DNA from 3 places in the Paenibacillus sp. 2KB_20 genome. Region 2 is predicted to be linked to each of the others. Evidence: predicted binding sites of a transcription regulator. Region 2 holds the regulator's gene; each other region holds the start of a gene.
The links. The regulator Rex, encoded in region 2, represses fermentation and respiration genes when NADH is low (regulators of the CRP and FNR family bind a similar motif). The targets are predictions, from matches to a motif close to TTGTGAAATATTTCACAA.

Region 1 (10,010 bases), on a different contig from region 2:
ATCGGCTAAAGCGTTAACATTCATGACTAATAGCATGAAAACGCCCAGTATAAACAAAGACACTACGATGGAAGTAACCGATGCGACCGACATCCATCCATTCCGGAAAACGCTCTTCGCCCCTTCCCGCAAGTGCCGCAAGAAGGTTCTAAAATTCATACCCGTAATCTCCTCTCTGCTGGTCACGGACGATCTGTCCATGCTCAATCGCAAGAACGCGTTTACGCATGGTGTTCACGATATCCCTGTTGTGGGTAGCCATTACGATGGTGGTTCCCCTGAAATTGATTTCATCCAGCAACTGCATGATGCCCCACGAGGTTTCCGGATCCAGGTTACCTGTAGGCTCGTCCGCAATAATGACGGAGGGGTTATTCACAATCGCTCTGGCGATTGCGATCCGCTGCTGCTCACCCCCGGAGAGTTGGGAAGGTTCGCGGTTCGCCTTGGCTCTCAGGCCCACAAGCTCCAGCACCTCCATGACCCGTCTCTTGATGAGACGCTGCGGCGCTTCAATAACCTCCATGGCAAAAGCTACATTTTCGTAAGCAGTCAGCTTGGGCAGCAGACGATAGTCCTGAAAAATAACCCCGATATTTCGGCGAACATAGGGAATTTTGCGCTGCTTCAGCTTCCCGATATTAAATCCATTAACAGAAATTTGCCCCTTCGTAGGCACTTCTTCTCTATAGATAAGTTTCATAAACGTCGATTTGCCAGCACCTGACGGTCCGACAACATAGACAAATTCATTTCGATTGATTTTGACGGAAACTCCTTGAAGCGCATGAGCGCCGTTCGGATAAGTCTTCCATACGTCCTGCATTTCGATCACTTCATCACTTCCCAATCCTTAATTAGCCATTATACTTTTCGACAGTTTCCATCGAATTCCTTTAAAATCCATGAAAAATCCTCACGACATCGTCTATTGTAACAAAATTGTTACCTTTTGAGTACCCGAAAGTTTAAGCCCACCGTGACATATACATGAAAAAGTGCATGAACTGCGGCCAATACGAAGTTAAGAAGGTGGTTCGAATGAAAAAAATTCATCTTGGTCTCATCATTGTCATCAGTTTCGGTCTTCTCCTCTCCGTCGGCTTCGGTCTATTGACGATGTACGTGAACCAGAAGGAACTCCCGAAGGGGGTCGTTCTCTCCGGTTGGCAGGTAGGCGGTACACCCGCAGACGAGGTGCTGTCAGAGCTGGATCAACGGCTGCAGGCGATGACAGCATTGAAGGTGGAGCTGCAATCGGACACTCTGAAAGGGCACACGGAAAGCTTCACTCTCCGGGAAGCCGGAGTTCAATTCAGCGCTGCCGATTTTCGGGAAGCTATCGCCAGGTTGTCCGAAGGATCATTATGGGATCAGGTTTTTTACCGGCGTAACTTTCAGCTGGAGTGGCATATATCCACGGACTGGGATCGCAATGTGTTAAAAGAGCGGTTGAGCGAAGACTGGCAAAAGGAACGCTTTGGCGAACCCGTCAATGCGGTACGGAGCATATCCGAAGATGACGTTGTCCGGTACACCCCGGAGAAAACGGCATACCGCATCGATTGGCCGGCATTCTATGAAGGGTTCGTCGCTGCGCTTCCGAATGAGTCTCACTTCACCGAGCCGAAATTGGATGAGATCATTACGGTCCAACTGCCTGTCATCCGTCAAAAGCCCCCCGTTACCGTAAAATCGCTGCAGGATGAGGGGATTGAGCGCAAAATCGTCGAATTCTCTACCAGTCTCGGATCCAGCGGGCCTGGACGCGTTCATAACGTGACTGCCGCTGCCAAAGCCGTAGACGGCATGATTCTGAAGCCCGGCGATGAATTCAATTATGCTCATATTATTGATGCCGCGAAGAAGGAGTACGGCTTTGAAGAAGCCCCCGTTATCGTGAACGGCAAGCTGGTTCCCGGGATCGGCGGCGGGATCTGCCAGGTATCCAGCACAGTCTATCATGCCGCTTTGCTCGTCGGGCTGGAAATCACCGAACGGCGCAATCATTCCCTTCCGGTCAGCTACCTGCCCAAGGGGCAGGATGCCACCTTTGCTGAAGGGGTGATCAATTTTCGCTTTCGGAACAATACAGGTAAGCATCTGCTTATTTTATCGGAGGTATCGCACGATAATTTAACACTAAAGATGTTCGGCACCTTCCCGGAAAATACGGAATATGAGCTTGTGTCCACCACCGTTGAAACCTTGCCGTCACCAGAGAAAATCATTCACAATAACTCGCTTCCTCCAGGACTCAAGCAGGTGGTTCAGAACGGGAAGCCAGGCTATGTGGTTGAAACCTACCGAGCCAAGAAAGTAAACGGCAAAGTTGTGGAGAACGTCAAAATATCCAAGGATACCTACCGCCCCCAGAACAGCATCGTTGCCATTAATCCGACGAACGATGTCCAACTGCCTGAAGCGAATGATACCCCGAAAGAGGAAGTGGTTGAGGACGGTATCAGTGCCCCGTAAACCTGAAGACAACATGGAACAGCCCGGATTCGCGATAGAACCGCGAATCCGGGCTGTTTGCCTTGCCGTTATTTCAATGTAATGTATCGACTTTATAGCAGCTCTCGTATTCTCCAGACGGATATCCTCGCCTTCAATCAGCTCGGCATTCAGATGTCCCATCCGGAAGGGCATCGTGTTTCCCTTAAAACCGCCGAGACGCTCTGACCTCGGCTTCCGGATGCTGTGACAGTTCATCTCTGTACTCCACTTGCCGAATCTCGCACCCTTTGCCTAGGATCACCCGGTTACCGCGGACGATATCGGCTTCAACATACTCGAGATCAAGGACATCGCCTTCAATAATACGAGCCTCCAGCCGTGTTCCCCGTAAAGGCAAGGACAGCATTTCCCAGAGCCGCTTCCCTTTTTTGCGGACCGTTATCCGGTCTCCAACGATTTCCTGTGCAAGGCAGCGGCCCAATACTCGGATATCCGCTGTTCCAACATGCAGGCGGCCATCGATCTTAAATCCCCCTTGCAACGTGGCGGATTCACTCCGCACGTCACCACGGCTTCTCAGGTTTCCGGTGACCTCAAGTTTCTTCGATTCGGAATCTCCGTGAATGCTGCAATGCCCCCCGATAAAGATGGAGCGACTGCGCAATCCATCCTTCAAACTCAGGCTGCCGGCTACATGCAGCTCCTCAGACTCCACAGCCCCCTTAATGGTTCCCGAACCGTTCACGCGAATCGTACGGGCAGCGACGGCGCCACTAACACTCATCGTTCCATTGCCTATTAATTCTCGGCAATCCAGATCTCCATTCACCTGCCCGGCACCGTCAATGCGCACCTTATCGTATTGGCCGCCGCTTGAACTTCCGGTTCCCGTAATCTTCAGATCGGACAGCTTGTCGTCATGTGGTATCATGAGTATCCTCCTCCAGATTTACAAAGTAATCACTATCTATATCTTAACTTCTTCATCACAACAGTTATTTCTACAATAAATGTCCGTCCTCCACCAGGTGGAGTCATAATCTCCCTCTAAGATACCACAACCCCGCTATTCATAGAACAGCCCGATGGCTGAACTTCACCTCGGTCCCAAGACCGAGGCGTTCTCAGGCACTTTATCTCGTCTTTTCCTGCAAATGATGGTTCGGATTTGCTTGGAGTAAGGGAGATTGATTGTGATATGATTCAAATAGGCTCGTTCATTGATCTCTCATTTATTAAAGTGAAAGGGGATACATCATCATGGCTCTTATGCAATGTCGCTTTTACTCGGAGGTACTGGGTCTCAGTACGTCCATGACCGTCATTCTCCCTCAGCAAACCTCTTCGCAGATCGGTATGACCAATCATGCCAAAAGCGGTCTGCATCCGACGCTCTTCCTGCTGCACGGCCTGTCCGACGACGATTCCATCTGGCTGCGCAGAACCTCCATTGAACGCTATGTGGCCGAGATGGGCATTGCCGTCGTGATGCCGCAAGTTCACCGCAGCTTCTATACCGACATGGAATACGGTGGCAAATACTGGACCTTCATCAGTCAGGAGCTGCCGGCCATTGCCCGTTCCTTCTTCCCGTTATCCCACGCGAGGGAAGATAACTTCGTTGCCGGCTTGTCCATGGGCGGATACGGGGCATTCAAGCTGGCGCTCCGCTGCCCGGAATCCTTTGCCGCGGCTGCCAGTTTGTCGGGCGCGCTCGATATGGCGGGTCATATCCGGAGGAATGAGGCCTTGTTTGAACATCAATTAGTCTACGGAGATCAAGATATTACCGGTACCGACAATGACTTGCTGTGGCTGCTTCAGGAAGTCGAACGATCCGAAGGGCCTAAGCCGCTGCTGTATCAATGCTGCGGAACCGAAGACTTCCTCTATGAAGACAATCAAGCGTTCCGCAAAGCCTGCGAAGAAACCTCCCTCGAACTCACCTATCAGGAAGGTCCAGGCGATCATGATTGGGGATATTGGGATACCCACATTCAGGATGTGCTGAAGTGGCTCCCGTTGAAGGCCTGATGAACCTATAGACACATCTGGACGGGCCGGCGGTTCGTTCAACGGTATCTTCCCATATCTTAAAAAAGGTGGATCGGCAAATGTCATGTTTGCCGATCCACCTCTATTTTTTTCACGCCAAGTATTCTATGCCGTTACTCTACATTCCCTTGACGGAGACCCAGCCATTCCTCCGTGACCTGAAGGGTCTGCACGCTGCGATCAATGGCCGCCTTCACTTGCTCGGTTGCCGTGCCGCCGTAAACGTTACGCGCATTGACCACCGTCTCCGGTTGAAGGACGCCATAAATGGAGTCGTCGAACAGCTCCGAGAACTGCTTGAACTCGTCCAGCGTCAGGTCCAGCAGATACTTGCTGTTCTGGATGCAGTACAATACGGTCTTGCCGATCACTTCATGCGCCTGACGGAAAGGAAGTCCTTTGCCCACCAGGAAGTCCGCGATGTCGGTTGCGTTCGAGAAGTCGGTATTCACCGCTTCGCGCATGCGGCCTTTGTTGACCTTCATCGTGGCGATCATCGGCGCGAACAGCTGCAATGCGCCTTCCAGCGTAGCCACCGTATCGAACATGCCCTCTTTATCTTCCTGCATATCCTTGTTATAAGCAAGCGGCAGGGACTTCAGCACGGTGAGAAGACCGATTAGATTGCCGTATACCCGTCCGGTTTTGCCGCGAACAAGCTCAGGCACATCCGGATTCTTCTTCTGCGGCATAATGCTGCTGCCCGTGCAGAACGCATCATCCAGCTCGATGAAGTTGAACTCCGTGCTGCTCCAAAGCACCAGCTCCTCGCTTAAGCGGGACAAGTGCATCATGATGATGGAAGCATCCGAGAGGAATTCCAGGATGAAGTCGCGGTCGCTGACCGCATCCAGACTGTTCTCGTAAACACCATCAAACCCAAGCTGCTCTGCCACGAAATGGCGGTCGATCGGGAACGTTGTACCCGCAAGCGCGCCTGCCCCGAGCGGCAACACGTTAATACGCTTATAGCTGTCGATCAGACGGTCGATATCCCGCTGAAACATGGACACGTAAGCCATCAGATGATGTGCGAACAGAATCGGCTGTGCACGCTGCAGATGCGTATACCCTGGAATAATCGTATCCAGGTTATCCTTGGCTTGTCCGATCAATGCGGTTTGCAGCTCATGCAGCATGCCAGTCAGCGCCACCACGCGGTTACGTAAATACAGATGCATGTCCGTAGCCACTTGATCGTTACGGCTGCGGCCTGTGTGGAGCTTGCCGCCGACAGGTCCGATTTCCTCAATCAGATTCTTCTCGATGTTCATATGAATATCCTCATCCGATACGGAGAACTCGATGCTGCCCTCACGGATGCGCTCCAGCACCTTGTTCAAGCCAGCCTTGATCGTCTCCACGTCTTCGGCCGGCACGATGCCGCATTTGCCCAGCATAGACACATGCGCAAGGCTTCCCTGGATATCCTCTTCGGCCAGCTGCTTGTCAAAACCGATGGATGCCGTATATTCCTCTACCAATGCGTTGGTCTGCTTCGTAAAGCGTCCGCCCCATAACTTGCTCACAACACTTGCCCCTCTCTGTTTAAGGCAGAGGGCCGCTTCCCGCTTAAGAAGTTCCATTCATCCCGGTTGCGCGAGAATCAGCGGAGCTCCCTAGCATGAAACGGCCTTCAGCCTGTTCATTATTGTAAACTTATTGATTCTGGTTCACGCCGGTTGCCACTTTCAAACGCAGTGCATTCAAGCGGATAAAGCCGGTCGCATCGCCCTGATCATAAGCTTGCGTCGGATCGGCTTCCATCGTTGCGATATCCGGGTTGTACAGACTGACCGGACTCTTCACACCTGCGCCGATAATGTTGCCTTTGTACAGCTTCACGCGCACCGTACCGGATACGTTCTTCTGGCTCTCCGTTACCAGCGCTTGCAGTGCCAGACGCTCCGGTGCAAACCAGAAACCGTTATAAACCAAGGTACTATAGCGGGTAATCAGGCTGTCGCGCAGATTCATCACTTCACGGTCCATCGTGATGGATTCCATTTTGCGATGAGCGGTGAACAGGATGGTTCCGCCTGGTGTCTCGTAGACACCGCGGCTCTTCATGCCAACGAAGCGGTTCTCTACCATATCCACGCGACCGATGCCGTGTTTGCCACCCAGCTCGTTGAGCTTCTCCATTACTTGCAGCGGACTCATCGATTCGCCGTTCAGCGCAACGACATTCCCTTGTTCAAACGTAAGCTCGAGGTATTCCGCCTCGTCTGGTGCATCCTCAGGCGATACGCTGAGCAGGTACATATCCTTGCTATCCTCCGCGCTTGCATCGAACCAAGGATCTTCCAGCACACCGCTCTCATAACTGATATGGAGCAGGTTGCGGTCCATGGAGTAGGATTTGGCTGCCGATGCCGTTACCGGAATGCCGTGCGCTTCCGCGTATGCGATCATCTCCGCACGTCCCGGGAAGGAGTTACGGAACTCCTCGATGCGCCAAGGAGCGATTACTTCAATGTCCGGTGCCAAGCCGGCAACGCCCAGCTCAAAGCGAACCTGATCGTTCCCTTTACCCGTAGCGCCGTGCGCAATCGCCGTCGCGCCTTCCGCACGTGCGATATCCACCATGCGTTTAGCAATCAATGGACGCGCGATGCTGGTCCCGAGCAGGTACTGCCCTTCGTACATGGCACCCGCCTGGAACATCGGATAGATGAAATCTGTTGCAAATTCGTCGCGCAGATCGTCGATGTATACTTTGGAGGCGCCTGTCGCCAGCGCTTTTTCCTCAAGTCCGTCCAGCTCTTCCTTCTGGCCGATATCGGCCGTGAAAGCAATGATCTCCGCATCGTAGGTTTCTTTCAGCCACTTCAGAATAACGGACGTATCCAGGCCACCGGAATACGCCAGTACGATTTTTTGTTTTGCCATGGTTAAACTCCCTCTCTTTGTTACTAACAACCCTGTCGTTCATTATACTAAAGATAACGTCCATTAACGCATTTTCATAGAGAATGTTCGTTGCAATTGAATGGCTCTAAGCCATCAAAGCAACCATCAAAGCCTTCTGAGCATGGAGACGGTTCTCAGCCTGATCGAAAATAACGGAATTGGCACCGTCAATCACGCCTTCGCTAACCTCTTCGCCACGGTGGGCCGGAAGACAATGCAGGAACAAGTAATCCGGCTGCGCTGCCTTCACCAGCTCCTCATTCACCTGGTAGTCTGCAAACGCGGCTTCCCGCTGTGCCTGCTCCTCTTCAAAGCCCATGCTTGCCCATACATCCGTATAGATCACGTCCGCATCCTTCGCGGCTTCGATCGGGTCCTGGGTGATCGTGATTTTGCCGCCCGTTTGCGCTGCGATCTCCTCGCTCAGCCTCACGATGCTGGCATCCGCCTCGTAGCCCTTGGGACTGGCCACAGCCACATGCATGCCCATCTTGGCTCCGCCAATCAGGAGTGAATGCGCCATATTGTTGCCATCGCCGATAAAGGCCATTTTGAGGCCTTTTAGCTTGCCTTTGTGCTCCAGCACGGTCTGCAAATCAGCCAGTACCTGACATGGATGCGCCATGTCGCTCAGGCCGTTGATAACCGGAATGGAAGCATATTTCGCCAGGTTGACCACGTTGTCGTGCCCGAAAGTACGGATCATCAAGCCGTCCAGATAACGGGACATCACCTGCGCCGTATCGCTGATCGGCTCGCCGCGTCCGAGCTGAATATCGTTTTTGCTTAAAAAGAGTGCATGTCCGCCCAGCTGGAACATGCCAGCCTCGAACGACACCCGCGTCCGCGTGGACGACTTCTCAAAAATCAAACCAATCGTCTTGCCCTTCAGCGGCTGATAGACTTCGCCGTTCTTCTGCTTGCGCTTGATCTCAATTGCCGAATCGAGCAAGAACTGAATCTCTTCCGTCGAGTATTCGTCCAGCTCGATCATATCCCGCCCTTTCAGGCTCAATTCCTTCACTTGTCCGCTTGCCGCCATATCCTTCAGTCCTCCTTAACCATGCTGTTATTGTCCAAAATGCTGCTGCACGATTCTTCTATGCTTGGCTAACCGCCGTATGCTCATGTATAAGTTCCGTAACAATCGATACCGCCTGGTCGATCTCTTGTTTTGTGACGTACAGATTCGGAAGCAGCCGGATCACATTCGGTCCTGCCGTTACGAACAGCAGCCCGCGGCTCTGTCCTTTTAGTACCAGCTCGCCAACCGGTTCAGCGCATTCGATGCCGATCAGCAAGCCTTTACCCCGGATCGCCTTCACAAAAGGATGACTGCCCAGGCTCTCATTCAGCTTGGTCATCAAATATTCTCCAGCTTCGGCCGCGCGCTGCGGCACGTTGTCCTCCAGCATCGTCTCGATGGTGGCCTGGATGACGGCGCTGGCAATTGGCGTGCCGCCAAACGTCGTGGCATGGCTTCCTGCCGTGAAAGCTTCACGCAAGTAAGCTTTGCCCAGCATCGCACCAACCGGGAACCCGGAACCGAGCCCTTTGGCTACGGTAAAAATATCCGGCTCAATGCCGTAATGCTCGTGCGCAAACAGCTTGCCGGTTCGGCCCATGCCCGTCTGCACCTCGTCGACAATCAGCAGCAGTCCGTGCTTCTTGCACAGCTCAGTAACGGCTTGAAGAAATTCCGGCTCCACCGGATGCACGCCGCCCTCCGCCTGCACCATTTCGATCATGATGGCGGCGGTGTTGTCGTTAATGGCCGCTTCCAGTGCCGGAAGGTCATGCAGCGGAACGCTTTTGAAGCCTGCCGGAAGCGGAAGGAAGCCTTCCTTTACCTTATCCTGGCCGGTTGCCGTCAGCGTAGCCAACGTCCGTCCATGGAAGGACTGCGTAAACGTAATGACCTCGTACCGTCCCGTTCCCTTCACCTTCTGATGGTAGCGGCGCGCCAGCTTAATGGCCGCTTCGTTCGCTTCCGCTCCGCTGTTGCAGAAAAAAACGGAGTCAGCGCAGGTGTTGGCTGTCAGCAGCTCAGCTGCTTTTTCCTGACCGGGAATGTGGAACAGGTTCGAGACATGCCACAATTCATCCAGCTGGGCTTTCAGCTTCTCTTTTACTTTCACCGGAGCATGGCCAAGATTCGTTACCGCCAAACCCGCCATAAAATCAAGATATTTGTTGCCTTGATCGTCCCATAACCAGCTGCCTTCCCCTTTGACCAAGGCGATTGGATATCTGGCATACGTTTGGAACAATGAGCTTTCATTCGCTGCTTTAACACCGCCTGCTGCTGTTTCTTTTCCCATGACCTTCACACACTCCTTTGCATATGGCATTGCTTCATGTTTCAGGTTTGAAACGTCTGCGATAAGAGACATCTACTATGCTTACCCAGCACTGCGAATTCGGATCATTCCTCCGATCCCTGTTGCCCACAGAATTTTATTGAATGATATAAGTTAGGATAAATTCCGTGGACAAAGGGGCCCGCTCCGCTTCTACGGAATGATTCCGCCTTCTCCGTTGAAGTTTTTATATAGTTACGGTTTGTATATCAAGCCGTAACC
Region 2 (10,010 bases):
GAACTTTGGCGGTCGCGGAGGGGATTTCTGGGAGACGATCTCCAGTGATTCGGATTCCTGCCTTGGCCGTGCATGCCCATGGTTCCGCAAATGCTACTATCACAGGGCCAAACATGAAGCGGGCATCGCGGATGTTGTCATTACGAACCATTCGAAGCTGTTCACTGACGTAAAAGCGAATCATCAGCTGCTTCCGAGTTATGAACGTCTCGTCATTGATGAAGCGCATCATCTGGAGGATGTCGCTGGCAAGCACCTTGGCTTGCAGATGAAATATTTTTCGGTGGTCCATACGTTGACTCGTATGTACAAAGACAGCCGCAGCGGTCAGCTTCCGGCTCTTCGCCAGCTGCTGCAAGCATCATCGCATGAGAAGGCTGTCGAGTGGTCCTCCATCATAGACCGGATTTATCCGGATCTGATCACCGCAAAAGAGAATTGGGACCGGCTCAGCGATCAATTGTTCGGACTGCTTCCGGAACGCGGAGACGCGACTCCGGGGGATGCCGGTCAATTCTCGCTTCGCTTATCGCCTCTGAAGAAGCCGAAGGATTGGGATTCGCTGGCCGAGCTCGAGCATCAAATTCATGTGACGCTGGGCGATGTCGTTCGCAAGGGTGACAAGCTGATCGCCGAGATGAAGGAAGATCTGGACGACTACAGCGCGGACAGTTTGTTAACAGACCTATCGGGTCTGTTTAAGGACCTGGCCGCACACCGCGAGGACCTGAGGTCTTTCATGGCTCTGAATGATGAAGGCACGGTATACTGGATGGAGGCTAACGGGAATTTCCGCGGCAAATCGCTGCAGCTTTATGCAGTGCCTGTAGATGTTAGCACCCACTTGAAGGAATTGTTTTTTGACAAGAAACAAAGCGTGATCCTGACATCGGCGACCTTGTCGGTGGATAAATCGTTTCAGTTCATGATCGAGAACTTGGGTCTTCAGGAAGCGGCAGATAGCGGCAACCTGAACACGGTTCTGCTGCCGTCCCCGTTTAATTACAGGGAGCAGGCCCTCCTTGTCGTGCCGCGCGATTTTCCGAGCGTGAAGGGCTCGGTCGGGGATGCACTCTTTGTGAATACACTTGTGCAATCATTGGCCGATACGGCAATCGCTACGCATGGCCGCATGCTTGTGCTGTTCACTTCGTACCGCATGCTGCGTCAGGTTCACGAGCCGTTGAAGGAGGCGCTGGCATCCAGCGATATTACGGTACTGGGACAAGGGATGGACGGAACCAGCCGTACCAAGTTAATCCGGAGATTCCAGGATAGCAGTGCTTCGGTCCTGCTGGGTACGAGCTCCTTCTGGGAAGGGGTAGACATACCCGGGGAGGCGCTCACTTGCCTTGCGATCGTCCGGCTGCCGTTCCAGCCGCCGAATCATCCCTTGGTCGAAGCCAAGAGCGAATTGCTGCAGCAGCAGAAGAAGAACCCGTTCATGAAACTTTCGGTTCCGCAAGCGGTCATTCGCTTCAAACAGGGATTTGGCCGACTGGTGCGGACCGCGCAAGATAAGGGGATTGTCATTGTCTACGATACCCGGGTCATTGAATCCTATTACGGGAAATATTTCTTATATTCTTTGCCGGGGCCGAAGATGGAGCACATGCCGACAGAGGGGATCGTTCCCCGAATTACGGAATGGCTGCAGGAAGAGGCAGGCATAGAGAACCAAGCTGAATAAAAGTGAAACAATGAACGAAATGATCTGTCACAAAAAAATGTAGTTATTAACCTATTATTAGGGGGAGCATGAATGAAATCGGAAAAAATTTCGGAAGCCGTGGTCCGCAGATTACCTGTATACTTGCGCTATTTGAATGAGCTTCAGAAAAGGGAGGTCTCCACGGTTTCCTCCCAGGAACTGGGACAAAAACTGGACCTCAATCCTGCTCAAATTCGTAAGGACCTAGCGTATTTCGGTGATTTTGGACGGAAAGGGATCGGATATGACGTATCTTATCTGATCGAGAAAATTCGCCAGATTCTAAAGCTGGACCAGAAGATCAATGTCGCATTGATTGGGGCCGGTAATCTTGGACATGCATTATCGAATTACAATGCATTTCTGAAGGACAATATGAAGATTGTGGCGGTTTTCGATTCGTATTCTCCCAAAGTTGGTATGAAAATTAACAATTTGGTTGTACAGCCGATGGAGGAACTGGAGAAGACGGTTCATGAGTACGGCATTCGTATCGGGATAATCACCGTTCCGGATTTTGAAGCGCAGAATGTAGCCAATCAGCTTATCGCCGCAGGCATCGAGGCTATCCTGAATTTTGCGCCAACCATCCTGAAAGCCCCATCCCATATCAGGATTCATACGGCTGATTTTACTACAGATTTGCAGAGTTTGGCCTATTATTTGGATAACGGCAAGGAGGATGCAGGACATGACGATAACGAAGTGGATGGTTAAGAACGGAACGTTTGCGGTATTAGAGGAAGGAAGAACCGTGCTACGCGGATATATGGTTGTGGAGAATGACCGGATAACCTATCTGGGTGAAGAAGAGCCAACCGTCCAAGAGGGAACAGAAGTTATCGACGGAACTCATCTGTTTTTCCTACCGGGGTTAGTGAACACGCACGGACATGCGGCGATGTCCCTGCTCCGCGGTTATGGCGACGATCTGGCACTGCAGGTATGGCTTCAGGAAAAAATGTGGCCTATGGAAGCCAAATTCACGGCCGACGATGTATACTGGGGAACCGCACTCTCCGTGCTGGAGATGATCAAAGGCGGAACCACGACATTTGTGGATATGTATGATCATATGGATCAGGTTGCCAAGGTTGTGCAGGACTCAGGAATGCGCGGCGTCCTAATGCGCGGCGTCATCGGATTATGTCCGCCTGAGGTACAGCAGCAGAAGCTGGATGAGGCGGTGGCATTCGCAAAAGACTGGCATGGCAAGGCTGACGGGAGAATTACGACGATGATATCGCCGCATGCACCTTATACGTGCCCGCCGGATTTCATCGAAAAATTCGTTCAGGCATCGCATGATTTGAATCTGCCTTTGCATACGCATATGTCCGAAACGGAAACGGAAGTAGCTCAGAATGTAAAAGACTACGGACTTCGCCCTGTTGCCCATTTGGAGAAGCTTGGCATGTTCTCCCGGCCAACGCTGCTTGCGCATGCCGTCCATCTGACCGATGAAGAAATCGAAATCCTGGCCAAGCATCAAGTTATGGTGTCGCATAATCCAGGAAGCAATTTGAAGCTTGCCAGCGGCATTGCACGCGTGCCTGCACTGCTGAAAGCTGGGGTCACTGTGTCATTGGGTACCGATGGACCTGCGAGCAATAATAATCTGGATATGTTTGAAGAGATGCGACTGGCTGCACTGATCCATAAAGGTGTAAGTGGGGACCCAACAGCCATTCCAGCATCCGAAGCGCTTCGGATGGGAACAGAGTATGGAGCCCGATCGGCGTTCCTTGAGGATATCGGCACACTTGCGGTAGGAATGAAAGCAGATATGATCGCACTGAACACGGATCAAGCGCACTTCCTTCCACGGACCGATTATATTTCACACGCTATCTACTCAGCCAGTGCGAAGGATGTAGAGCATGTATGGGTTGACGGCAAGCAGGTCGTGAAGAATGGCGCGAGTCTTACTCTTGATGAGGAACGTATCCGCCGGGAAGCGCAGCGTGCCTTTGAGCGTCTTACAACCCTCTAGGGAATAATCAAGGGGAGCGAGGAAGACGGATTTGAAGAAAAAAACGAAGTGGATTTTGCTGAGTGTGTCCATCGTGCTGCTGTTGCTGCTTGGTTTACAGCTCTATTATTCATATGTTATGAAAGATACTTGGAATGAAGAAAGAATGGCAATTGTTGCCGCGAAGCAGCATGGCCAATTGGTTACGTCCGGGAAGACCTATAAATCGGTGTGGGGCGAGGATAATAACTATTGGGTGGTAAGCGGGAAGGATCAAGACAATCAAGATCGTATGGTATGGGTGAAATTTACGGATGACAACGTACCTGTTGAAGGTGCTGACGCTGTCCAGTCCGTTTTATTGAAAACGGGAATGTCAGAAGCCCAGATGCGGGATCAGATCTATAACGAATTGCCTGGCGTTGAAATTAAGCGGTTGCTGCCTGGAATGTATGAGGGCGAGTATGCATGGCAGCTGCAGTATGAACACAACGGTCAGCGCGGCTATCGGTTTTATCGTTTTCAAGATGGTAACACCATCGGGAATGACATTATTCTTCCAAATCAATAAAAATGCAGTAAGCGAGGCGCCCTTTAAAATTCATAGGGTGCCTCTCTTTTTCTCCAACATGTAAGCGCATTCAGAAAGAATATGGAAAAACTGTTCTAAATATTTTCACAGACATGCATGAAAAAGTATATAAGATGTGATATACTCGTACTTGTACAAAACGAGCATATAAATTACATGCATCGAAATATATCGTTGTTATATGTACTATTGTGTCACAAAATGATAGACAAAATTTCATATAGGAAATGAAGGAGGAACTTCATGAAACTACGCATTGTACCTATCATGCTGACTGTCGTGATCTCAGCATCGGTTCTCTTTGGCGGATGGTTTCTGTATCGGCAGATGGCTTTGCAAAATCCGCTGGCAAATGTTGTGTCGCAATATGACGGCGTGAAGGATTCTCATATAGATATTAAACAGAATACCGTTACTTTGAATCTCGATTTGGCTCCAGATACAAATTTACAAGGTTTGGTTCAGCATATTAAGAAGGAAGGCAAGTCTGTGATTGGCAAGCGGGAATTGAAAATCCAGGTGGAGGACCATTCCTCGGAAGCACTGGATCAATGGTGGGAGAAGGCCATGCTCTCAGTCGCCGAAGCAATGGATAATAAGCAGTATACTGATATTCAATCATCGCTCGAGCAGCTTGCTGCCCAGTCTCCGAATTTGAAAGCAAAAGCAACCATCGATGACACCAATGTCTATGTCAGCTTGTCAGACGGCAAGTCTGGTAAATTTATAATCTTGCCGCGTCAGCCTGGCAGCATGGAGGTGTGGAATCATGCCTAAATTAGCTAAAGAAATCATGTTAGGCTTTATTCCCGTATTACTGGTATTCCTTGTATTTGTCGGTGTGAACATCGTGCCCTTGCTCATCGCTGCAGGACTTGTAGGCGGCTTGTTGTTTATCGCTAAAATGAAAGGCGGTATTGCTGTAGGCGCAGGGAATGAGCGCAAGCGGAAAAAGAGCGGACCTGCCAAGCTGACGTTCGAAGAAATCGGCGGGCAGGATAATGCTAAACAAGAACTGCGAGAAGCATTGGATTTTCTGATTCGTCATGAAGACATTAAGAAATTCGGCATTCGTCCATTGAAGGGCATTCTCCTAACCGGGCCTCCGGGAACAGGGAAGACGTTGATGGCGAAAGCCGCTGCCCATTATACGGATTCGATCTTTGTTGCTGCATCCGGCAGTGAATTTGTTGAGATGTACGTCGGTGTTGGTGCGGGGCGCATCCGGGATTTGTTTAAGGATGCCCGGAATCGTGCGACAAAAGAAAACAAACAAAACGCCATCATTTTCATCGATGAGATCGATGTCATTGGCGGTAAACGCGAAGGCGGCCAGCAGCGCGAGTACGACCAGACACTGAATCAGCTACTAACCGAGATGGATGGCATCTATTCACAGGATACTCCTCGCATTCTGGTTATCGCAGCAACAAACCGTAAAGAAATGCTGGATAGCGCACTGCTGCGTCCAGGCCGATTCGACCGTCATATTCAAGTAGATCTTCCGGATAAGAAGGGACGCACTCATATCTTGAATCTGCATGCGGGTAATAAGCCGCTGCATGAAGATGTTGACTTGGAGAAAATCGCCGAGGAAGCTTACGGCTTCTCGGGTGCACAGCTTGAGAGCGTCATGAATGAAGCGGCCATTTATACGATGCGTGAGAATGAGCAGTTTATCCATCAGCGTCATTTAGCCATGGCGATTGACAAGGTCATGATGGGTGAGCGTTCTGATCGCGAATCGAATTTGGAAGAGAAGAAGCGCGTTGCCATCCATGAATTGGGACATGCTATCATGGCAGAGCTTGTGCGTCCCGGCAGTGTGAAACAAGTTGCCCTCAGCCCGCGTGGTAAGGCACTTGGTTATGTTCGTCATAACCCGCAGGAGGAACAATATCTGTACACAAAATCCTTCCTGGAAGAGCAAATTATGATCGCGCTTGGCGGTGCGGCCGCCGAAGAGATCTTTTACGGGGGTCGAAGCACAGGTTCAAGCAATGACTTTGAGCAATCGCTGAACATCGTGGAGACGATGATGAAGTCGGGTTTGACGTCGCTGGGCATTGTTAACATGAATATGGTAACAACTGAAGAGTTAATGAAAGAGAATAATGTGATTTTGGAAGAGTTAATGAACCGCACTAAGAATCTCTTAGGACAAAAACGGCCAATATTCGACAATTCTCTTGATATCCTTTTAAAGGAAGAAATCCTCTCTGGGGAACAATTTCGTTGTCAATTTCGTGAAAACGCGCTTTTACCAGCATAAATTGTTATGCTGGTCATTTTTTTTTACTTTTTTGTCGTGCTAAGATATGATTATACTTTGTGCTCTAAACTGTATTTTTCGACAAATAGGGGTACAATAAAGTATAGAGATAATGGAAAGGGTGGAGTAGAAACCATGTACTTCAAAAAAATCGGCGTTGTAGGCGGCGGGACCATGGGGCAGGGCATTGCGGAGATGCTGGCTGCAAAAGGTCTTGACGTACTGCTCGTAGAGAAAACTCCAGAGAAACTGGACTATTCATACCGAATGATTGAGACCAGTCTAGATAAACAACTGGAGAAGTGGGGAATTACGCAAGCAGAGAAGAAACTTATACTGAACCGGATTCAAAAAGTAACTCATTTTGCCGAGCTTAGCACCTGCGATATGGTGATTGAGACCATTATAGAGGACTTGGAAGCGAAGAAAGAAGTATTTACACAGCTCGATCAAGTATGTCCGAGCCATGTGATATTAGCAAGTAATACATCCACGCTTAGTTTGACGGAGCTCGCCAGCTCTACCAAATATCCTGAGCGTGTTATTGGCATGCACTTCATTCATCCTGTTTCCAAGGTAGACCTTGTTGAAATCATCCGCGGCCTGAAAACTTCGGAACATACGTTTACAGAAACAAAACGCTTTGTTGAAGAAGTTTCGGATAAAAAAGGCATCATGGTGTATGAGTCTCCAGGTTTCGTTACAACCCGCATGATTACCCTCATGATCAACGAAGCGATGCATCTGCTGCAGGAAGGCGTGGCTTCGGCGGAAGATATCGATGACGCGATGAGAATCGGATATAACTTCCAGCATGGACCGCTTGAGATGGCCGACCGTTTCGGCTTGGATTCCATCCTCGCTGCGCTGGAACGCATGTTCCGCGAGTACGGCGAACTGAAATACCGTCCATCGATTGTCTTGAAGAAACTGGTCCGCGCAGGGCAACTGGGCGTCAAAACCGGAGAAGGCTTTTTCAAGTACGATAAGGATGGTGACCGGGTATGAATATTCTCGTAATTAATGCAGGTAGTTCTTCACTGAAGTATCAACTGTACAACATGACGGATGAATCCGTATTGGCAAAAGGCTTGGTTGAGCGGATCGGTATGGATTCCTCGATTCTGACGCATAAGCCGACGGGAAAACAGGATGTTACGGAAGTCAGCGAAATTCTGGAGCATACCACGGCGATCCGCAAAGTGCTGGGCATGCTTACAAACGAGGAGCACGGTGTGATCGATTCTATCGAAAGCATTCAGGCCGTTGGACACCGCGTAGTGCACGGCGGGGAATCTTTTAAAGAATCCGCGCTCGTTGACAGTGATGCCAAAGCGGAAATCCGTCGCTTGTTCGATTTGGCTCCGCTGCACAATCCCGCATCGATGATGGGGATTAAGGCAGCAGAAACCAATATGCCGGGCGTTCCGCAGGTCGTTGTATTTGATACGGCGTTCCATCAGACGATGCCGGAGAAATCATACCTGTACGCTATTCCGAGAGTACTTTATAATAAATATAAAGTACGTCGTTACGGTGCGCACGGTACATCTCACGCCTATGTCAGCCAGGCAGCGGCAGAATTCCTGAACCGGCCACTGGAGGATCTGAAGATCATTACCTGCCATATCGGTAACGGTGCTTCCCTGACAGCAGTAAAAGGCGGGAAATCCATCGACACTTCCATGGGGATGACCCCGCTGGAAGGGCTCATGATGGGTACGCGCAGCGGTGATTTGGACCCGGCAATCGTACCGTTTGTAATGAACAAGGAAGAGCTGACCGTCAATGAAGTGAACTCCATGCTGAACAAGCATAGCGGACTATTGGCGATCTCCGGAATCAGCAGTGATATGCGTGAGATTACGGAAGGCATGGAAAAAGGCGATCCGAGCTCCACGTTGGCCTTTGAAATGTATGAGTATCGTGTTCGTAAATACATCGGGTCTTACGCTGCTGCCATGAATGGCGTGGATGTCATTGTATTTACTGCGGGCGTCGGCGAGAATTCGATCGTCCTTCGTCAAAGAGTGCTTGAGCAGCTTACCTATCTCGGAGTAGAATTGGATGAGGAGCTGAACAGCATTCGTTCCGGCGAGCCACGCCGTATTTCTGCGGCGAATTCGAAGGTCGAGGTACTTGTGGTCCCTACCAACGAAGAACTGGTTATTGCTCGGGATACGCATCGTATCGTACAAGCTTCCAACCGTTAAATAGTAGTGATATAAGGGAGAGATTTAAGCATGGCCACCAAAAGTGTGATTCGTAACGTCAACCAGCATGTCGGTGAGACCGTCACAATCGGCGCCTGGATCAACAACAAGCGTTCCAGCGGGAAGATTCAATTCCTGCAGCTTCGCGATGGGTCCGGATATATCCAGGGTGTTGTTGTGAAGAGCGAAGTATCCGAACAAGTATGGGATGACGCGAAAAGCCTGACACAAGAAAGCTCTTTGTATGTGACGGGTGTTATACGTGAAGAGCCGCGGAGCCAATCGGGTTATGAGATGACGGTTACCGGCATTGAAATTATACATCTTACGGAAAACTATCCGATTACGCCTAAAGAGCATGGTGTCGATTATTTGATGGACCATCGTCATCTGTGGCTTCGTACACAGAAACAACGTGCGATCATGGTGATCCGTGCTGAAATTATCCGTGCGGTTCAAGATTACTTTGATACCAACGGATTTACGCTTGTGGATCCGCCGATTTTGACCCCAACGTCCGCGGAAGGTACAACCAACCTGTTCCACACGAAGTATTTTGATGAGGATGCCTATTTGACCCAGAGCGGACAGTTGTACATGGAAGCTGCCGCCATGGCGCTCGGTAAGGTATACTCCTTCGGGCCGACGTTCCGTGCCGAGAAGTCCAAAACCCGCCGTCACCTGATCGAGTTCTGGATGATTGAGCCTGAGATGGCCTTCACAGACCATGAGGAGAGCCTTCGCGTGCAGGAGCAGTTCATTAGTCATGTGGTGCAATCCGTGGTTAAAAACTGCCGCCAGGAGCTTGAAACGATCGGTCGCGACATTTCGAAGCTGGAGGCGATCCAGGCACCATTCCCGCGGATTACGTACGATGAGGCTATTGAATTCCTGCATACGCAAGATTTTGATATCCCTTGGGGTGAAGACTTTGGCGCGCCACACGAAACAGCTATTGCTGAGAAGTATGACAAACCGGTCTTTATTACGCATTACCCGGCGGGAATCAAGGCTTTCTATATGAAGCCGGATCCGAATCGTCCGGAAGTCGTACTTTGTGCGGATATGATCGCTCCGGAAGGTTATGGCGAGATTATTGGCGGATCGCAGCGGATAGACGATCCACAGCTGCTTGAAGAGCGTTTCAAGGAGCATGATCTGTCGATGGAAACCTATCAATGGTATATGGATTTGCGTAAATACGGCACCGTGCCTCATTCCGGCTTCGGTTTAGGTCTTGAGCGTACCGT
Region 3 (10,010 bases), on a different contig from region 2:
TCCATGTTCTTCTTCTATTTACAACGTGACCGTACCAGCGCTAATCCGGGCCTCGTATTTCTCGCGAAGCTGACGCTCCAGTTCGGATAAAGACACCGACTGCTCTAGGGCCAGCTGCTTACGAACCGCCTCGCGGACACTTTCCTCGCTCGGGGCCTGAGGCTCGATAATTTCCTTCACATAAACAATGGCATAGGTGTCTGTGAGTGAGATCGGTCCCGCAATATCCCCGGGCTCAAGCGTTGAAGCTGCATCCAGCAGTGCCGGCGGCAAGAAGGGATCATCCTCCTCGACCAAGCCGATCTGCCCGCCGTCTTCGCGAGTATACTCATCGAGAGATACCTGAGCCGCGAGATCCGCAAAAGCTTCTCCATTCTCCAGCCGATCCATGACCCGTTCTGCCTCATTTTCCGAAGCGACCTCGATCATGGATAAATTCAACTGCTTCTTGGGGCGAAATTGGTCAGGGTACTGTTCCAGATACGAATCGATCTGCTGCTCTTCGATGTGTACGTCGGAAGTCGCAATTTTCTCAAGCAGCAGCCGATACATCGTCTCTGTCTTTAATTCACTCTCCGTAATGCCAAGCTGATCTTCCATTTCCGATAAGAAACGTTCCTTAGAACCGTAGCTATGGCTCATGACTTCGATTTCTGCATCGACTTCTGCCGGCATAACATCAATATCCTTCGCTTTGGCCTCCAGAGCCACGGCGTGCCGATTCAGCATGGTCATCAGCATTTCGCGGCCATAACGCTTCTTTAGCTCGTCAACCCACTCGTCTTCGGTAATCGTCCTGTCCTGGATGGATGCAACTGGTTGGGAGCCATCTTTCCAAGATGGTGAAGCCTCTTGCGATAAATTCCCGGAAAACAGCATCCAGCCACCCATACCCAATACGCATGCTGTCAAGACAATGACGGTCGCCCACAATCCCTTCTCTTGTCTCGTCATCACGGTCGCTCATCCCAACGTTAAGATTTGGCCCGCTCTAGCACGGATTTTAGCTGTTCTCTATCGAACGTATATTTTTCATTGCAAAAATGACAAGAAACTTCGGCCTTGCCATCCTCTTCGATCATCTGCTCAAGCTCTTCCTGCCCCAAGCTGATCAAAGCGCGCTCCACTCGCTCATGCGAGCAGTCACAGCTGAAGTACACGTCCATTTCCTCCAAAATGGTCACATCCGGAACTACTCGTTTCAGGATGTCTTCCAGTTCCAGTCCTTCTTCCAGCATCTCGGTGATCGGTGGAATCTTGCTCAGCGCAAGCTCAAGCTCCGTAATCTCATCCTCGGTAACGCCGGGGAGAAGCTGAATGATGAAGCCGCCCGCATTCGACACGGAATAATCCGGTGAAACCAGCACACCCAGGCTTACCGCCGAGTTGGTCTGTTCGGATACGGCAAAATAGTATGTGAAGTCTTCAGCGAGCTCGCCCGAAATAATCGGTACACTGCCACGGTAAGGCTCCTTCAACCCGAAATCCTTGATCACATCAATATGGCCGGTGGTCCCTACAGCAGCGGCAACATCCATCTTACCCGGACGGATATTCGTCAGCTCCACATGCGGATTTTTGACATATCCGCGGACCTCGCCGTTGGCATTACTCTCCGCCACAATCAAACCGATCGGTCCGTCGCCTCGCACTTGAATGCTAAGACGCTCGTCTCCTTTTAGCATAGCTCCCATCATCGCTGCTGCTGACACGGTGCGGCCCAAAGCGGCTGTGACGACAGGAAACGTATCATGTCTTTGGCGAAGCTCTTCAACCAAATCGGTTGTCCGAACGGCAAATGTCCGTACTTTCCCGTTTAATGCTGTTCCCCGCAGCAAACGGTCTTTTTGATTACCCATCTTGAGGCCTCCTTGTCTTTCTAGTTGTTTGTAATATCTAACGGTTTTATAGCGGTTCTAGTTACGCTCATAAATAATACGCAAGCCTTCTAATGTCAGAAGGGGAGAAATCTCTTCAATGGACTCCGTTTCGCTGGCAATCAGCTCGGCCATTCCCCCGGTAGCGATAACCTTAACATTGTCCGTACCCATCTCGGCTTTTATACGCTTGACCAGGCCATCAACCTGTCCCGCATAACCAAAAACGATACCGGCCTGCATGGCATGTACGGTATTGCGCCCAATTACTTTTTTCGGCTTTTCGAGCTCTACGCGAGGAAGCTTGGAAGCACGCTGTACCAGAGCCTCAGTAGCAATGCCAATACCAGGCACAATCACTCCGCCAAGATAATTGCCTGCCTCATCAATGCAATCAAACGTCGTCGCCGTACCGAAATCCACCACAATCAGCGGCCCCCCGTACTGCTCGACGGCTGCTACTGCATTCACGATCCGGTCAGCACCAACCTCGCGCGGATTCTCATACCGCAGATTCAGTCCTGTTTTGATCCCCGGTCCTACGATCAGGGGCGCCTTGCCAATATATTTATTGCACATCTCCTCGACCACACGTACAAGAGGAGGAACTACGGAAGAAACAATTACGCCTTCTATTTGGCTTACCAATATATTGGACATTTGAAACAAATTGTGAATCAGTACACCGTATTCATCCACGGTGGACTGACGCGATGTACTGATTCGAAAATCATGCAGCAGCTTCTTCCCCTGATACACACCCAGTACAATATTGGTATTCCCTACATCCACAACTAGAATCAACCTTCTGTCCCTCCTTTCTTCGCATTCAGATCCAGACTGATATCGAGACTATGGAAAGAATAAGTAAGCCGACCAACGGATATCACGTCGACCCCGGTCTCGGCAATCCCGCGTACGGTCTCCAGCGTCACGTTCCCCGATGCTTCGACCCGCACATGAGGCGCCTTGGCCTTGATTCTTCGAACAGACTCCGCCATCATGTCATGACTCATGTTATCCAGCATAATAATATCTGCGCCTGCAGCCAGTGCTTCCTCCACCTGCGCCAAGCTCTCGGTTTCAACTTCTATCGTCATGGTATGTGGAATATGGGCTCTTGCCCGGCTGACCGCTTGCGCGATTCCTCCTGCACCCTTAATGTGATTATCCTTAATCATAACGGCATCGTACAGACCGAAACGATGGTTCGCGCCGCCGCCAACCCGAACAGCATACTTCTCGAGCATTCGGTGGCCTGGTGTCGTTTTGCGGGTATCCACCAATCTTGTCGGCAATCCCTCGAGTACATCTACAAAAGAACGTGTTCTTGTTGCAATACCCGACATACGCTGAAGCAAATTCAAAGCAAGACGCTCGCCTGTCAAAATACGATGAGTGCTTCCTTCCACCTCAGCGAGAACCGTTCCTTTTTCAACCTCGTCCCCATCCCGAACCAATGCCGTAAACGTCAGCGACGGATCAACCGTTTCGAATACCAGCTCTGCTACCGGCATGCCTGCCACGATTCCTGCCTCCTTGGCATGGATAACGCCCTTGGATTCATGACCCGGCTCAATGGTGGTGAGAGTCGTAATGTCCCCCGACCCAATATCCTCCTGCAGCCAGGTCCGTATACTCTGGAGAAGGCCATCGTTGTATCCGTTAAACATCATCGCTTAATTCCTCCGTCATTTCTTGATCCCGTGTATGGACAATATGTTTCTGCCATACGCTGTCATTCCGCTCCGGGAAATCCTCACGGTAGTGGGCTCCCCGGCTTTCTTCACGACCCAGCGCACCCTGCACCACGAGTAAGGATGCTGTGAGCATGTTGGCAAACTCGTATTCCTCACGCTTGGAAAGCATCGAATGGAACAATGGCAGCTGACGGCCGAGCTCTTCTGCTGCTCTTAATAGAGTATCCCGATTTCTGCGAAGTCCTGCATAACGTACCATCACCTTCTGAAGCTTCAAGCGCTTTTCCACCATTGCCTGGGACGGGGTGTCCTTGCGACCGAGATGGAATGATACATGAAGTGGATCTCCTGAGGGTTCCGGCAGACTCTTAATGCGCTCGACAATACGACTGCCGTACACAATCGCCTCCGACAGCGAATTGCTGGCCAAACGGTTCGCCCCGTGAACACCGGTAGACGATACCTCCCCGCAAGCAAATAAACGCTTCACGCTGCTCTCGCCATGCAGATTGGTTTTGATGCCCCCCATCATATAATGCGCAGCCGGGGAGACCGGAATCCAATCTGACGATAAATCGAGTCCATATTGCATGCAGGTTTCATAAATCGTTGGGAATCGATGTTTGACCATCTCCGGCGACTCATGGGTAATATCCAGATATACAAAGGTAGACCCCGTTGCTTCCATCTCACTGACAATGGCCCGTGCTACAATATCCCGCGGCGCCAGCTCCAGCAATTCATGGTATTTGGGCATGAACCGTTCCCCTCGTATATTCCGAAGAACGGCACCTTCACCCCGAACCGCCTCTGATATAAGGAATCGGGGCGCCCCCGGATAACTAAGCGCCGTCGGGTGGAACTGTATAAATTCCATATCCCGAATTTCTGCGCCTGCCCGATAAGCCATGGCAACGCCATCCGCTGTAGCAACCTCCGGATTGGTCGTATACCGGTACAATTGACCGGCGCCCCCGGAACACATCACCGTCGCCCGTCCACGTACGAATACCCGTTTGCCGTCCGGCATCTGTACTAAAACGCCATGACACTCTCCCTGCTCGGTAATCAGGTCAATGACAAAATGATCGTCCCACACCTCTACATTGTGAAGCATTTCAATCTGAATGGAAAGGGCACGCACGATTTCATATCCGGTTGCATCCCCGTTGGCATGAAGGATCCGGCGATGACTGTGCGCGCCTTCTTGGGTGAGTGCGAGCTCGCCATTCTCCACATCAAACATCGTACCGAGCCGAATCAGCTCTTGAACACCGACCGGGCCCTCGTTGACAAGCACATCCACTGCGGTAGAAGAACATAGGCCCGCCCCTGCCAGGAGGGTGTCCTGCCGGTGGTAGGCCGGAGAGTCATCCTCGGCTGTTACGGCTGCAATCCCTCCCTGTGCATAACGCGTGTTGCTTTCAAGCAGCGATTTCTTCGTAATCAATAGTACATTCTGAGTCGCGCTTGCCATGATCGCCGTATATAAACCCGCAATGCCTGAACCGATCACGATGACATCCGTCTCAATGACCGGAAGATCGTTCAGCTCAAAATCAATTAAATACTGCGGTATCACGATGCCTCACCTGTCTTTTCACGAAAGAGTAGCGCATGCTACTTAACTTGTAACATGCGCTCTAATGAAGTTCTGGCTTTCTCTGCAACGACCGGCGGCACATAAATTTGCGGCTTCATCGTTTCCAACGCTTTAACCAGCTTTTTGAGGTTATTCACTTTCATATTCGGACACACCAGGAACTTCGTAGCGAAGTGGAACGATTTATCCGGGCTATCCAATCGAAGCTGATATCCGGTTCCATCCTCTGTGCCTACAATAAACTCCTTGGCAGATGAATTTTTGCAATATTCCAGGATGGCGGTGGTACTCCCTACAAAATCGCCCATCGCTACAACCTCAGGACGGCATTCCGGGTGCACCACAAATTCCGCATGAGGATATTTGGCCTTCATCTCGACAACATCCTTAACCGTCAGCATGTCATGCGTGTTGCAATACCCTTCCCAGATAATAAGCTTCTTGTCGGTATGCTGCTGAACATAATGTCCCAGGTTTTTATCAGGCACCCATATAATTTCATCCGAATCCACCGACTGAATCACTTTAACGGCATTGGATGACGTACAGCAGATATCCGTTTCGGCTTTGATCTCAGCCGATGAATTGATGTATGTGACCACTTTCGCATTCGGATGCTGCGCTTTCAGCTTCCGAAGTCCGTCCACGTTCACCATATCCGCCATAGGGCAGCCAGCCCGCTCATCCGGTATAAGAACCGTCTTGCCCGGTGCCAGAATTTTAGCGCTCTCGCCCATAAAATGCACACCGCAAAATACGATGACCTCAGCATCGGTTTGTGCTGCCTTCTGCGCGAGCAGGAAGGAATCCCCCCGGAAATCAGCGACCTCTTGTATTTCGTCCCGTTGATAATAATGAGCCAAAATGATTGCATTACGTTCCTTCTTCAATTGCATTAACCGCTCACGCAGTTCACGGTTCTGTTCTGCTTTACGCTCCAGTGCCAAAGCTTCCATGATCGACCCTCTCCCTTTATGTAGTTCGGCGGTTCGCCGCTGATGACCATGTGACTTTCAGGATGGTTTCCACCTTTGTGAAAGGATGCGCATCCTTATTTAACAACTAATGTACACGTTCGTTCTGCCCCCTGTCAATGTGATAGAAAGCACAAAAAGAACCGGAAAACGAATTATCGTTCTCCGGTTCTTCAATTTTATTCGGTATTCGATGTTTTATCAGCGAATATTACGTTAAGCTGCTGTTACCGTTGTCCGATCCGCCTGGAGGATCCTTGCGCTCGGAATCTTTTCGCTCCGGCCCTGGATCATTCGAATCCATCGGGTTGTTCGGAATTTCTTCCGTGGAAGTCGGCTGCTCGCCGTCTTCTTTCCCTTGGATACGAACTTTCACGTCGCCAATGTTGTCGATGATCGGTTCACCATTCTCGGTAGAACCTTCTCCTTCACCGTCGCCACTGCCGTTGCCTTCAGCTGATCCGGTCTCAATGAGATTCTTGATTTGCTCAAGCTCCAGCGTTTCCATCTCGAGGAGCGTGTTCGCAATCAGGTGAACCTCTTTTGCATGCTTATTCAGGATCTCTTTACATTTCTCATAGCAATCATTAATGAATCGCTGCATTTCCTGATCGATCTCATAAGCAATTCGATCACTATAGTTCTGCTCATGTCCGATATCACGTCCAAGGAACACTTGTCCTTGGGATGTACCGAACTGCATCGGTCCGAGCTTCTCACTCATACCATATTCTACAACCATGCTGCGGATAATGCCCGTCGCTTGTTGGAAGTCACTATATGCTCCGGTTCCGATTTCACCGATGAACAGTTCCTCAGCAACACGGCCGCCGAGCAAACCGGTTACGCGATCCAGCAATTCCTGCTTCGTCACGAGCATCCGATCTTCCTTCGGCATCATGATGACATATCCACCGGCACGGCCACGAGGAATAATCGTTACCTTGTGCACCGTATCCGCATGCTCGAGGAAGTAACCCACAATGGTGTGACCTGCTTCATGGTAAGCTACGATACGTTTCTCGCGATCACTGATCACGCGGCTGCGTTTCTCCGTACCGACGATAACACGGTCAATCGCCTCATCCACTTCTCGCATGGAGATATCTTTACGGTTGCGGCGAGCCGCAAGCAAGGCAGCCTCGTTCAGGAGATTCTCCAGATCGGCACCTGTAAAACCGGTTGTACGTTTGGCGATGATGTCAAGTTTAACATCCTTCGTCAATGGTTTGTTGCGTGCATGAACCTTCAGTACGGCTTCACGGCCCTTCACATCCGGGCGATCTACGGTAATCTGACGGTCAAAACGTCCCGGACGAAGAAGCGCCGGGTCCAAAATGTCCGGGCGGTTGGTCGCAGCAACGATGATAATGCCTTCGTTCGCTCCGAAACCGTCCATTTCAACCAGCAACTGGTTGAGTGTCTGCTCACGCTCGTCATGACCGCCGCCAAGTCCGGCGCCACGCTGACGACCCACAGCATCAATCTCATCAATAAAGATGATACATGGTGCATTCTTCTTCGCGTTCTCGAACAAGTCACGTACACGAGAAGCACCGACACCGACAAACATCTCAACAAAGTCGGAACCGGAAATACTAAAGAATGGCACTCCTGCTTCACCAGCAACGGCACGAGCCAGGAGCGTCTTACCTGTTCCCGGAGGACCGACAAGCAGAACGCCCTTCGGAATGCGAGCGCCAACCGTGTTAAACTTGCGCGGATCTTTCAAGAAGTCAACAACTTCAACAAGTTCCTGCTTCTCTTCATCTGCTCCGGCTACATCCTCAAATGTAATCCGTTTCTTCTCTTCATTATATAAGCGGGCTTTGCTCTTACCAAAGTTCATCACTTTGCCGCCGCCGCCTTGGGCCTGATTAAACAGGAAGAAGAACAGAACAAACATAATGATGAGCGGAATAAAGGATGAAAGCAATGTCAGCCAAATGCTTTGGCCTTCCATTGGCTGCACGGACAGTTTGACGTTGTTGCTGTCACTGGCTGCAGTCAGCTCTTGCATCGCTGCATCCGTGGCAGGAATATAGGTTGAGAAATTCTCCGATTTTTTCTCTTCGGAAATCTCCCTATACTTACCGGTCACCAGATAAGCGTAACCGTCAAATTGTACCGTCATTTCCTCTATGTTGTTAGCTTTGACTTCCTGCCGCAGTTGATTATAACTAGGGGCATCGGCTTGCTCGCCGCCATTAGTAACGAATTGTACTATGCCCACCACGACTAAAAATAGAATCAAATAAAAACCAGAATTCCGGATGAACCGACTCATCCCCTACCTCCTCTCAAGACACATAAGATATTTTACCACAGCCTGTCTGGCCATCTCAACAAAGGGCCCTGAACTGTGATAGCAGCCCATTGCCGCGGTTTAACTGCTGTAGATTTCCGGCTTCAAAATCCCGATGTAGGGGAGGTTCCGGTAATGCTCGGCATAATCGAGCCCGTATCCGACAACAAAAGCATCCGGCAGCACGAATCCGGTGTAATCGGCCTGCAAATCCACCGTACGGCGTGCCGGCTTGTCAAACAGCGTGACAACGTGCACCGAGTTTGCCTTGCGGCTCTTCAAAAGCTCAATCAAATGGCTCAGCGTAAGACCGCTGTCGATAATATCCTCCACAATCAGCACATCCCTGCCTTCAACGGATGCGTCCAGATCTTTAATGATCTTCACCACGCCGGAGGATTTGGTTGATGCCCCATAACTGGATACAGCCATGAAATCCAACTCAAGAGGTACTGTTATGGATTTAACCAAGTCGGCCATAAAAATAAATGCACCTTTAAGAACGCAAATAACGAGTGGATTGCGTCCCACATATTCGGCGCTGAGTTTGGAACCAAGTTCCTTAATCTTTGCGTGAATCTCTTCTTCACTGATGAGTATTTCCTGAATGTCATTCTGCAACTTAAGTGGACCTCCTACGTTTATACTATGAAAGCGTGAAACGGGCCATTCTTCGTTTTACACTTGCCTTAAGCATCCGATAGCTCCATCCGGAGAACTCGTGATGTGTGCCGCCCGCAAGCGGCGTGAACGGAACGTCGTGCACCTGGAATCCACACGATGCTGCCGGAACCGTCACAAAGAATAGGAATCCGGGCACGGACAGACGGTGGGATTTTCTCATCAATGAGAATATCTTTCACCTTTTTGCTTCCGTTTAATCCCATGATCTTCATCTTGTCCCCCGGCTGTCTGTTACGCAAGGTTAAGGGAAACGTCAGCTCATCCGCATCAAAATCCGCCACAAAGGCTGATGGTCTGGAGCCGTTCCGGCTTTCGCTTCCTGTCATTGACGACAATTTCAGCATTTTTCCGATTTCCTTAACATACTGCTGCGAAACATCAGGAGAATCAAGAATGTATATGTACTGTCCCTGTTCATTCGGAGGCTTAGGCCAAAACTGGATCACTCCATACTCACGAACACAGGTAATGCCGTCACCCAGATCCAGACGCCAGTTGCTTCGCTGATCGTTAAGAATGCCATGGCGCACCGTTTCAATCTTGACAAAATCGGTGTTTTCCTGGTCTGAGGGCAGGTAATTTAATATTAGTTTAATCAAACGCCGTTGTAAAGCGACATGTAAGCCCAAAAAGGAAGGCGCGTCGAAAGCGAGCCTCCCATCGTTCTCCTGTACCATACTCCGAAATTGCTTCGCAGCTTCAAGCTCCACAAAATCATCCTCCTGCTGGACTATTTCGGCCAGCTGATTGAGTGAGGAGGAGAACTGCCCATTATATCGTTCCAGAAAAGGCAATACTTCCAGGCGAATCGCATTACGGCGGTACTTCGTCTGTAGATTGCTATCATCCACCGCATACTGGAAACCG

Region 1: AB4124_RS12445 (polymer-forming cytoskeletal protein) is a predicted target of Rex. The motif match lies at 3,652-3,669, and genes of this name have one in related genera.
Region 3: nadA (quinolinate synthase NadA) is a predicted target of Rex. The motif match lies at 6,212-6,229, and genes of this name have one in related genera.

The regions. Positions count from the first base shown of each region.
Region 1 covers NZ_JBFRHH010000004.1:49,394-59,403, forward strand. The annotation lists gene ftsX (permease-like cell division protein FtsX) at 1-159, opposite strand, end outside; gene ftsE (cell division ATP-binding protein FtsE) at 149-835, opposite strand; gene AB4124_RS12440 (VanW family protein) at 1,042-2,478, shown strand; gene AB4124_RS12445 (polymer-forming cytoskeletal protein) at 2,663-3,391, opposite strand; gene AB4124_RS12450 (alpha/beta hydrolase) at 3,721-4,494, shown strand; gene argH (argininosuccinate lyase) at 4,629-6,044, opposite strand; gene AB4124_RS12460 (argininosuccinate synthase) at 6,175-7,407, opposite strand; gene argF (ornithine carbamoyltransferase) at 7,514-8,470, opposite strand; gene AB4124_RS12470 (acetylornithine transaminase) at 8,529-9,749, opposite strand.
Region 2 covers NZ_JBFRHH010000003.1:32,829-42,838, reverse strand. The annotation lists gene dinG (ATP-dependent DNA helicase DinG) at 1-1,690, shown strand, start outside; gene AB4124_RS09415 (redox-sensing transcriptional repressor Rex) at 1,763-2,428, shown strand; gene AB4124_RS09410 (amidohydrolase) at 2,403-3,704, shown strand; gene AB4124_RS09405 (cell wall elongation regulator TseB-like domain-containing protein) at 3,736-4,254, shown strand; gene AB4124_RS09400 (hypothetical protein) at 4,519-5,052, shown strand; gene AB4124_RS09395 (AAA family ATPase) at 5,045-6,547, shown strand; gene AB4124_RS09390 (3-hydroxyacyl-CoA dehydrogenase family protein) at 6,683-7,555, shown strand; gene AB4124_RS09385 (acetate/propionate family kinase) at 7,552-8,760, shown strand; gene asnS (asparagine--tRNA ligase) at 8,791-10,010, shown strand, end outside.
Region 3 covers NZ_JBFRHH010000023.1:11,649-21,658, forward strand. The annotation lists gene AB4124_RS32375 (peptidylprolyl isomerase) at 19-954, opposite strand; gene hslO (Hsp33 family molecular chaperone HslO) at 975-1,859, opposite strand; gene AB4124_RS32385 (type III pantothenate kinase) at 1,917-2,681, opposite strand; gene nadC (carboxylating nicotinate-nucleotide diphosphorylase) at 2,678-3,553, opposite strand; gene nadB (L-aspartate oxidase) at 3,543-5,159, opposite strand; gene nadA (quinolinate synthase NadA) at 5,198-6,136, opposite strand; gene ftsH (ATP-dependent zinc metalloprotease FtsH) at 6,366-8,441, opposite strand; gene hpt (hypoxanthine phosphoribosyltransferase) at 8,541-9,080, opposite strand; gene tilS (tRNA lysidine(34) synthetase TilS) at 9,149-10,010, opposite strand, start outside.